Regions from separate parts of the Methylobacterium sp. WL64 genome, predicted to be linked through region 2. Evidence: predicted binding sites of a transcription regulator. Region 2 holds the regulator's gene; each other region holds the start of a gene.
What was found. Region 2 encodes LexA, which represses DNA repair genes until DNA is damaged. Its sites were predicted from a motif close to TGTTCNNNNTGTGTTCNG; they were not measured.
Positions count from the first base shown of each region.

Region 1: the regulator LexA is predicted to act here: its motif matches at 1,304-1,321, upstream of recA (recombinase RecA).
Region 3: the regulator LexA is predicted to act here: its motif matches at 1,584-1,601, upstream of FV242_RS11610 (PA0069 family radical SAM protein).

Region 1 is NZ_VRVA01000115.1:5,065-8,341, reverse strand. It holds gene cckA (cell cycle histidine kinase CckA) at 1-1,217, shown strand, start outside; gene recA (recombinase RecA) at 1,383-2,474, shown strand; gene rpsQ (30S ribosomal protein S17) at 2,834-3,100, opposite strand; gene rpmC (50S ribosomal protein L29) at 3,121-3,277, opposite strand, start outside.
Region 2 is NZ_VRVA01000069.1:4,171-7,447, reverse strand. It holds gene FV242_RS22595 (ComEC/Rec2 family competence protein) at 1-1,638, shown strand, start outside; gene lexA (transcriptional repressor LexA) at 1,632-2,351, opposite strand; gene FV242_RS22585 (biliverdin-producing heme oxygenase) at 2,672-3,271, shown strand.
Region 3 is NZ_VRVA01000019.1:2,259-5,535, reverse strand. It holds gene FV242_RS11620 (amino acid permease) at 1-825, opposite strand, end outside; gene FV242_RS11615 (hypothetical protein) at 965-1,495, opposite strand; gene FV242_RS11610 (PA0069 family radical SAM protein) at 1,624-2,739, shown strand; gene FV242_RS11605 (methyl-accepting chemotaxis protein) at 3,077-3,277, shown strand, end outside.

The sequences.
Region 1 (3,277 bases), on a different contig from region 2:
AGCTCGCCGGCGGCATCGCACACGACTTCAACAACGTCCTCCAGGCGATCATCGGCTACTCGGACCTGCTCCTGGCGAGCCACCGGCCGACCGACCCGGCCTTCCAGGACATCATGCAGATCAAGCAGAACGCCAACCGGGCGGCGGGCCTCGTCCGCCAGCTCCTGGCGTTCTCGCGCCGACAGACCCTGCGTCCGGAGGTGATGAATGTCGGGGAGGGGCTCTCGGAGCTGACCCTGCTGCTCAAGCGGCTGCTCGGCGAGCGCGTCGCCCTGGAGCTGAAGCACGGCCGCGACGTCTGGCCGGTGAAGGCCGACGTCAACCAGTTCGAGCAGGTGATCGTGAACCTGGCGGTCAATGCCCGCGATGCGATGCCGGACGGCGGCAAGCTGATGATCCGCACCGAGAACGTGACCGATCCGGGGCCGATTGCGGCCGTGGAGGGACGCGGCGGCGCACCCGCGGGCGACCACGTCCTGATCGAGGTGCGCGATACCGGCCAGGGCATTCCGGCCGAGCTGATGGAAAAGATCTTCGAGCCCTTCTTCACCACCAAGGAGATCGGCAAGGGCACCGGCCTCGGGCTCTCGACGGTGTTCGGCATCGTCAAGCAATCCGGCGGCACCATCGACGTGCAATCGACCATCGGAGAGGGGACCGCCTTCCGGATCTACCTGCCGCGGCACGTGCCCGTCGCGGAGCCCGAGGAGGCCGCCCCCGCGGTTCCGGCCCTGCCCCGGGCCGACATGCCGGCGACGGCCAAGCCGCCCGGCTCCGTCGATCGCACCGGCACCCAGAAGGCACCGGAGAAGCCGGCCCCGCGCAAGCCCGCTGCCGACCATACCGGGCAGGGGACGATCCTGCTGGTCGAGGACGAGGATCCCGTCCGGGCGGTCAACAGCCGGGCGCTGTCGGCTCGGGGCTACACCGTCCTGGAGGCCGCCTCCGGCCTGGAGGCCCTGGCGATCGTGCGCGAGGGCAGCCAGCCCATCGACCTCGTCGTCTCGGACGTGGTGATGCCCGAGATGGACGGCCCGACCCTGCTGCGCGAGGTGCGCAAGAGCCAGCCGGACCTGAAGGTGATCTTCGTCTCGGGCTACGCCGAGGACGCGTTCCGCAAGAACCTGCCCGAGGGCGAAGCCTTCAACTTCCTGCCCAAGCCGTTCAGCCTCAAGCAGCTGGTCGAGACCGTGAAGAAGACCATGGCGGCCGACTGACGGCGCTCCGGCAAAAAGAGCCCGACCGAGAACCTGAGCGCCGCCCCATCCGGGCGGCGTTCCCATGTCCGGCGGCCTTGCAGAATGAGAACAAAACGGGTACACAAACGCCGTGTTGACGCGCGTTGTGAATGGCGCGCAACCCCTTCATAAGGAGCCCGCCAGATGGCCCAGCCTGCATTGAAAGTGGTCGACATGCCCCCGGTGGACAAGGACAAGTCCAAGGCGATCGACGCCGCCCTGTCCCAGATCGAGCGTGCCTTCGGCAAGGGCTCGATCATGCGCCTCGGCAAGAACGACAAGGTGCAGGAGGTCGAGACCGTCTCAACCGGTTCGATCGGCCTGGACATCGCGCTCGGCGTCGGAGGCCTGCCCCGCGGCCGGGTCGTGGAGATCTACGGCCCCGAATCGTCCGGCAAGACGACGCTGGCCTTGCACACCATCGCCGAGGCCCAGAAGAAGGGCGGCGTCTGCGCCTTCGTGGACGCCGAGCATGCCCTCGACCCGATCTACGCCCGTAAGCTCGGCGTCAATCTCGACGACCTGCTGATCTCGCAGCCGGACACCGGGGAGCAGGCGCTCGAGATCACCGACACGCTGGTGCGCTCCGGCGCCATCGACGTGCTGGTGGTCGATTCGGTCGCCGCGCTGACCCCGCGGGCCGAGATCGAGGGCGAGATGGGCGAGAGCCAGCCCGGCCTCCAGGCCCGCCTGATGAGCCAGGCCCTGCGCAAGCTCACCGGTTCGATCTCGCGCTCGAACTGCATGGTGATCTTCATCAACCAGATCCGGATGAAGATCGGCGTCATGTACGGCAGCCCGGAGACCACCACGGGCGGCAACGCGCTGAAGTTCTACGCCTCGGTGCGCCTCGACATCCGCCGGATCTCGACCCTCAAGGACCGCGACGAGGCGATCGGCAACCAGGTTCGCGTCAAGGTCGTCAAGAACAAGGTCGCGCCGCCGTTCAAGCAGGTCGAGTTCGACATCATGTTCGGCGAGGGCGTGTCGAAGGTCGGCGAGCTCATCGACCTCGGCGTGAAGGCCGGCATCGTCGAGAAGTCCGGCGCCTGGTTCTCGTACAACAGCCAGCGCCTCGGCCAGGGCCGCGAGAACTCGAAGGGGTTCCTGCGCGACAACCCTGAGATCGCCGGCAAGATCGAAGCCTCGATCCGCCAGAATTCCGGCCTCGTCGCCGAGAAGATCCTGGAAAATGCCAAGCCGACCGAGGACGACCTCGACGAAGGCGAGGCCTGACGAACGGCAGACAAGCGGAATGCCAAAGGGCTGGAGCCCTTTGGCAGGGTTCAGCGGGGTTCGAGCCAGTCTCGCGAGCCTCGCAGGGCTCCGCCTTGCACCCGAGAAAGGTCGATGCCCCCTAAAGCTTTGATCGTCCCGGGCCTGGATCGACCGTTCTCGCCCGATCCAGACCACGCCCCAGAAACGACAACGCCCGGCGCGAATCCGGCCCTATGAGGGTCGAGCTTCGTCCGGGCGTTTGTCGTACTGAACGCCGGGTAGGGAAGAAAGCACCGCATCCGGTGCAACGTCCCGACCGCCCAACTTCCAGCTACGTCGAGGCGGACGCGGAAACCCGCAACCGCCGCTTCCCTTGATCAGGCCGCTTCGCCGGCCTCGGCGACCGCGGAGGCCTGGTCCTCGACCAGCTTCCAGGTCTTGGTCTTCGAGAAGGGGCGGCACTCCTCGATGAACACCGTCTGCCCGACCTTGGCGACATTCGCCTCGTCGTGGGCATGGTAGTTCTTCGAGCGGCGCACGGTCTTCTTCATCACCGGGTGAGTGAAGCGACGCTCCACCTTCACCACGATGGTCTTCTCGCCCTTGTCGCTGACGACGGTGCCCTGCAGGACGCGCTTCGGCATGGTGTTCTCCTAAGCCCCTGTCAGCTCTTGGACGCCTGCAGCGTCTTCGAACGCTGCAGGGTGCGGACGCGGGCGATGTCGCGGCGGACCTCACGGACGCGGGCGACGTTCTCGAGCTGGCCGGTAGCCCCCTGGAAGCGCAGGTTGAACTGCTCCTTCTTAAGGTTCAGCAACTCG
Region 2 (3,277 bases):
TCGCTGATCGGGGCGATCACGGTTCGAGAGCCGCCCACCCCGCCACCTCTGCGCCTGCGACTGGCAGCCTTGCTGGACGAGGCCCGCAACGCGCTGACACGCCGGATCGCGCAGGCCGAGGGCGGGCAAGCGGGGGCCGTGGCGGCGGCCCTGGTCACGGGCAAGCGCGGCCTGATCGGACCGGCCGCCAACGATGCGCTCCGGGCGGCGGGCATCTATCACGTCGTTTCCATCTCGGGCCTCCACATGGTGCTGGCCGCCGGCGTGGTGTTCTGGCTGGTGCGGGCCGTCTTGGCGCTGGTGCCGTATTGCGCGCTGGTCTGGCCGATCAAGAAGATCGCCGCCGGGTTCGCGATGCTGGGCGTCACCGCCTATTGCGCGTTCTCGGGCTGGGACATCGCCGCCGAGCGCTCGCTGATCATGACGCTGATCATGCTCGGCGCGATCCTGGTCGACCGGCCGGCGCTGTCCATGCGCAACCTCGCGCTGGCCGCCCTGATAGCATTGGCGCGGGAACCCGAGGGCCTGCTCGGACCGAGCTTCCAGATGTCGTTCGGGGCGGTGGCCGGGCTGATCGCCTGCGCGCGGCTGATCGACGGACGCCTGTTCCAGCGTCCCGGGGCGGGGCGGATCGAGCGGTTCGTCGGCACCGGCCTCTCGGCCGTGACAGGCACCCTCGCGACGACCCTGGTGGCACAGGTCGCGACGGCGCCGTTCGCGACCTACCATTTCCAGACGGTCCAGCCGTTCGGGCTGATCGGCAACGCCCTTACCCTGCCGCTGGTCTCCCTGGTCGTGATGCCGGCGGCGGTGATCGGGATCCTGGCCTATCCCTTCGCCCTGGACCGGCCGATCTGGTGGCTGATGGGACAGGCGGTGGGCGGCATGCTGGCGATCTCCGAATTGATCGCCGGCTTCAATCGGGCCGTCCTGGTGCTGCCGGCCTTCGGCACCGGCGCGCTGATGCTGCTGGCGGCCGGGCTGCTGCTGGCGACGCTGCCGGTATCGCGACTGCGCTGGCTGGCCCTGCCGCCCGCCCTGCTCGGGCTCGGCCTCGCCGTCGTTCCGGAGCGATTCGACCTGTACGTCGACCGGCAGGGCGGTGGTGCGGCCGTGCGTGGACCGGACGGAGTCCTGTGGGCCCTCGGCAATCCTTCGGCCTTCGTGATGGAGCAGTGGCTGAAAGCGGATGGCGACGGGCGATCGGCGAAGGCGGTGATCCAGGCTTCGTCGGCTGTCGGACGGTGCGACCGGCTCGGCTGCACCGCAAGCCTGCCGGACGGCCGCGCCGTCGCCCTGGTCCGCGACCGGCGCGCCTTCACGGAGGACTGCGCCCGGGCGGCCCTGCTGATCTCGCGGCTCGCGGCGCCGCCCACCTGCACGGGGCCGCTGGTGATCGACCGCCGGGTGCTCGCCGAACGAGGCGCCGTCGCACTCCGGGCCGACCGGGATGGCTTCACGGCACGCTATACCCGCGACACGGGCCGTACCGTGCCTTGGCGGGCATCACCGGCTTCGCGGCCATCGCCTGTCCCACAACCGAAAGTGGTAACACCCTCCGAGCCGATCCCGGCCGAGGCCGACGTCGCCGGTTCCGAGGCCGCGCCTGGCGACGCGCCGGCCGAACCCCTTCAGTAGCGGCGGACGAGGCTGACGAGCCGCCCCTGGATCTGGACCCGGTCGGGCCCGAGCACGCGGGTCTCGTAGGCCGGGTTGGCGGCCTCCAGGGCGATCGAGGAGCCCCGGCGGCGGAGCCGCTTGAGCGTCGCCTCCTCGTCGTCGATCAGCGCCACGATGATGTCGCCGGTATTGGCCGTATCCTGCTTGCGGATCACCACGAGGTCACCGTCCAGGATGCCGGCATCGACCATCGAGTCGCCGCGGACCTCGAGAGCGTAATGCTCGCCGCCGGCCAGGAAGTCCGGCGACATGGTGATGGCGTGGCTCTGGTTCTGGATCGCCGAGACCGGCGTACCGGCCGCGATCCGGCCCATCACGGGGATCGAGATGGCGCGGCCGCCGTCGTCGATCATCCGGGCGGTCGCCGGCTGCGCCGGCAGCTTGGACTTCCCGCCCTCGACCACGCTCGGGGTGAAGCGGCGGGGCTCCGCAGGTGGAGCAGCCGCCTGGGACAGGCTCTCGGGGATGCGGATCACCTCGATGGCGCGCGCCCGGTTCGGCAGGCGGCGCAGGAAGCCGCGCTCCTCGAGGGCCGTGATCAGCCGGTGGATGCCCGATTTGGACTTCAGATCGAGGGCGTCCTTCATCTCGTCGAACGAGGGCGGGACGCCACATTCCTGCATGCGGCTCTGGATGAAACGCAGGAGGTCCAGCTGCTTGCGCGTGAGCATCGACGGGGGACTCGCGGCTTGGAGGACCGCATCGATGCGGTCGCGGAAACAAATCACGAACACGTTAAACGTTCCGCAAGTGTTCCGCAAGCGTGATCGGCTGAGCTTGATCGATCGGCGATGTGCGGATGCGGCCGTTGTGTGCCGTGACGCGGTCGCGCCGCCATGGCAGAACCGGTCTGGCAGGATCGGCACGATCCCGGGCCAGCCTTGGTGACCTGAATCGCCGGAATGGTCCATAGGCTGGGACGGTCAGAGTGGCGCGGCGGGCCGCTCACGTCTGCCCACGGCACCTTGCCCGGACGACAGACATAGATCGCATGGACGCCGCATCATCCGACATCGCCGAGACCTGCAGCCGCGTGAAGCGCCTGAGAGTGGCGACCGCGGCCGCCCATGATCAGCTCGACCGGCGCATCATGGCGGCAAAGCCGTTCGCGAGCCTGGAGCGCTACGCGCTGTTCCTCCAGATCCAGTACAGGTTCCATGCGGTCGTCGATCGAGTCTATCGCGATGGCGCGTTCGCCCATGTCCTGCCCGATCTCGACGGCAGGCGCCGACTGCCCCTGATCCAGCAGGATCTGCGCGATGTCGGAGCGCCCGTCCCTGACGGCGCGTCCGAGGAACATTTCGGGACGATCGAACCGGCGCAGGGATTGGGCTGGCTCTACGTCGCCGAGGGCTCGAATCTCGGGGCGGCCATCCTGCTCAAGGAGGCCCGGGCGCTCGGCCTGTCGGAAACCCACGGTGCGCGCCATCTTGCCGGACATCCCGAAGGACGCGGGTTGCATTGGCGGCTTTTCACGGCCGCCCTCGACCGGGTCGAACTCCGGGAGACCGGGGAGCAACGCGTCGCCGCGGGGGCGACGGAGGCGTTCCAGTTCGTGCGCCGGCTGGTCGGGGACGTCTTCGAGGACTGACGGCGC
Region 3 (3,277 bases), on a different contig from region 2:
CAGCGAGCCGAGGATGCCGATCGGCATGTCCTTCTGCGGCTTGCGCGCCTCCTGGGCGGCCGTGGACACCGCGTCGAAGCCGATGAAGGCGAAGAACACCACGCCCGCGCCGCGCAGGATGCCGCTGTAGCCGTACTCCCCGAAGGTACCCGCGTTGGGCGGGATCAGCGGGCTCCAGTGGGCGGTGTCGACATGGCCCCAGCCGAGCGCGATGAAGGCCACCACCACGGTGAGCTTCACGGCCACCATGATGTTGTTGAACCGCGCCGATTCCTTGGTGCCGCGCATCAGCAGGATCGTGATCAGCGCCACGATCACCACCGCCGGCAGGTTGAACAGGGCGGTGCCGCCGCCGTCGATCGCCGTGCCCGGCGCGTGCGCGAACCGGGCCGGGATCACGAGGCCGACGTCCTTCAGGAGGCTCGTGACGTAACCCGACCAGCCCACCGCCACCGTGGCCGCGCCCATGGCGTATTCGAGGATCAGGTCCCAGCCGATCAGCCAGGCGAAGAACTCGCCGAGCGTGGCGTAGGTGTAGGTGTAGCTCGATCCCGCCACCGGGATCAGCGCGGCCATCTCGGAGTAGCACAGGCCGACGAACGCGCAGGCGATGCCGCCGAGCACGAAGGACAGCATGATGCCCGGCCCGGCATATTGGGCCGCCGCCGTGCCGGTGAGCACGAAGATGCCGGCGCCGATGATCGCGCCGATGCCCATCGCGGTGATCGACAGCGCCCCGAGCGATTTCGAGAGCTGCTGCTCGCCCTCGCCGCTCTCCAGGATGTCGTCGACGGACTTCCGCCCCATCAGGCCCGAGGAGTCCATCTTCGCATCCCTCCCGGCGGCGCGAAGTGGATCCGGATGCGCCGGCAAACACTTATTCAGCAAGTTTTCTGCTGTCGCGCCAGGAGTTTTCCAAAACTTTCCGCCAATAACGATAAGTCGAGCTGCGACATTCTGTCGATCAGGGCCTGTCGATGCGGGCGATGAGCGGCCGGACCTTGAGGCGGGGTGCGAATGCCGCGCCGGCCCGCAGCGCCTCGCGCCGCACCACGTCGCCGGCCCGGGCCTGCCGGGCGCCCATGAGCGCGTCGAGCCGGCCGACGACCCGGCCGGTCCAACCCGAGGCGGGGCGGTGGAGGCGGCCGAGGCCGGTCTCCGGCCGGGCGGTGCCGATGAAGCGGTCGAGGGTGCGGATCCAGCCTTCGGCCGGAACGTCCCCGGCTTCCAGGCACAGCACCCAATCCCGTCGCGCCTGCGCGGCCCCGGCCCCATAGGGATCCCTGCCCCGGTGGAGCACCAGGGCTGCCCCGGTCGCGTCCGCGATGGCTTCCGCCGCGTCGCTCTCCCGGCCGGTCACGATCACGGCGTCGCCGACCAGACCGCCGGCCACGCCCGACACCAACACGCTGAGCGTGTCGGCGAGGCGATCGATCGCGTCCGGATCGGCCGGGTCGGCCAGGTAGGTCACCGCGGAGAGCATCTGCGCGCCCATAGACGATTCTGCGCGGCGGTAAACCGGGCGTCGTCGTCTCGCCCGGGCGCCGGGGCGTTTGCCTGAAATTAAGGCGTCGGCGTCGCGTTGTTCGCGCTATGTTCCACGTGAAACACGGGGCGGCGCGCATGGCTAAGATTCCGAACGGCTCGACACCCGTCGCACCGGTGCGACTGGGATCGAGCACGCTGCCCCCGGAGGCCCGACGCGGCCGCGGTGCCACGGCGAACCCGACAGGCCGGTACGAGAGGGCGATGCGCGAGGTCTTCCGGGACCCCGATTGGGAGCCCGATGAACCCGCCACCCTGCGCACGCAGGTGACCCTGGAGCGGGCCACGCGGATCATCGCCCGCAATACCTCGCCGGACATCCCGTTCGATCGCTCGGTGAACCCGTATCGCGGCTGCGAGCACGGCTGCATCTACTGTTACGCGCGCCCGACCCATGCTTGGCTCGGCCTTTCGCCCGGCCTCGATTTCGAATCCCGGATCTTCGTCAAGCCCGATGCCGCCAAGCTGCTCGCGCGCGAGATCGCCGCGCCCGGCTATCAGCCGGAGACGATCGCGCTGGGGACCGCCACCGATCCCTACCAGCCGGTGGAGCGGGAGCACCGGATCACCCGGGCGGTGCTGGAGGTGCTGCAGGCCGCGCGCCACCCTGTCGGGATCACCACGAAGTCCGACCTCGTTCTGCGCGACCTCGATATCCTGGCCGAGATGGCGTCGGACAACCTCGTGCTCGTGGCGGTGTCGCTGCCGACGCTGGAGCCGCGCCTTGCCCGCCTGCTCGACCCCAGAGCGCCGCGGCCGGAGAAGCGGCTGGCCGCGATGCGGCGCCTGTCCGAGGCCGGCGTGCCCGTCATGGTCAACGTCTCGCCGATCATCCCGGGCCTGACCGACCACGAGATCGAGGCGATCCTCGCCAGAGCCCGCGATCATGGCGCCAGCCGCATCGGCCATGCCCTGCTGCGCCTGCCCGGTGAGGTCGCCGACCTCGTCTCCGACTGGTTCTCCGAGCATTACCCCGAGCGCCGGGCCCGGGCCTTCGCGCTGCTGGCGCAGGCCCGGGGGGGCCGCGAGAACGATCCCCGCTTCGGCCACAGATTCCGCGGGGAGGGGGCCTATGCCGAGATGATCGGCCGGCGGGTCCGTCTCGCGGGCGGGCGGCTCGGCTTCGCGTTCGGGCGCATGGCGCTGAACACGGCGGCGTTCCGCAAGCCCGGGGCGCAACTTGCCCTGTTCTGAAGCTCTCAGGCGCCGCGATCGCCGTACCGATGCGGGCGGCTCGAAACGGGGCCTTCGTTTATGACTTCGGCCTGCCGCTGGCTTCAAGCTTCGGAGAGCCGGATTCGGCCGACAGCCGCGTCATCGTCGGGCGTCGGTCGAGATGTATTTGAAAGTCGTGACGAACAATGATCCTGAACCAGGCACGCGGGCTGATGACGTGTGTCATGAAACCAAGATGAAAACGTCATGTTCTGGATCCAGAGAGGCTATTACGCCGTAAGATCTCTGGATTTGTTCCAGATCAAGATCGAAATTTGCCCGGCGCCGCATCAAAACCATGATGGAATCGACGCCGATGTCTCGTGGGCAACCCTTAACATTTGCCGGGTTCGAACTCACAACCCTCACGATCGGCAAGATCCTGTGCGCGACCTTGTTCTCATTGAGCGCCATGCTGATCGCCTCGGAGGTGTCCACCCTTCGTGAAGCCCAGGTGCAGGCGGATCGGAGCCACCGTGTGGTGGCTTTGACCGAGGCGAGCCGGACGCTTCTCAAG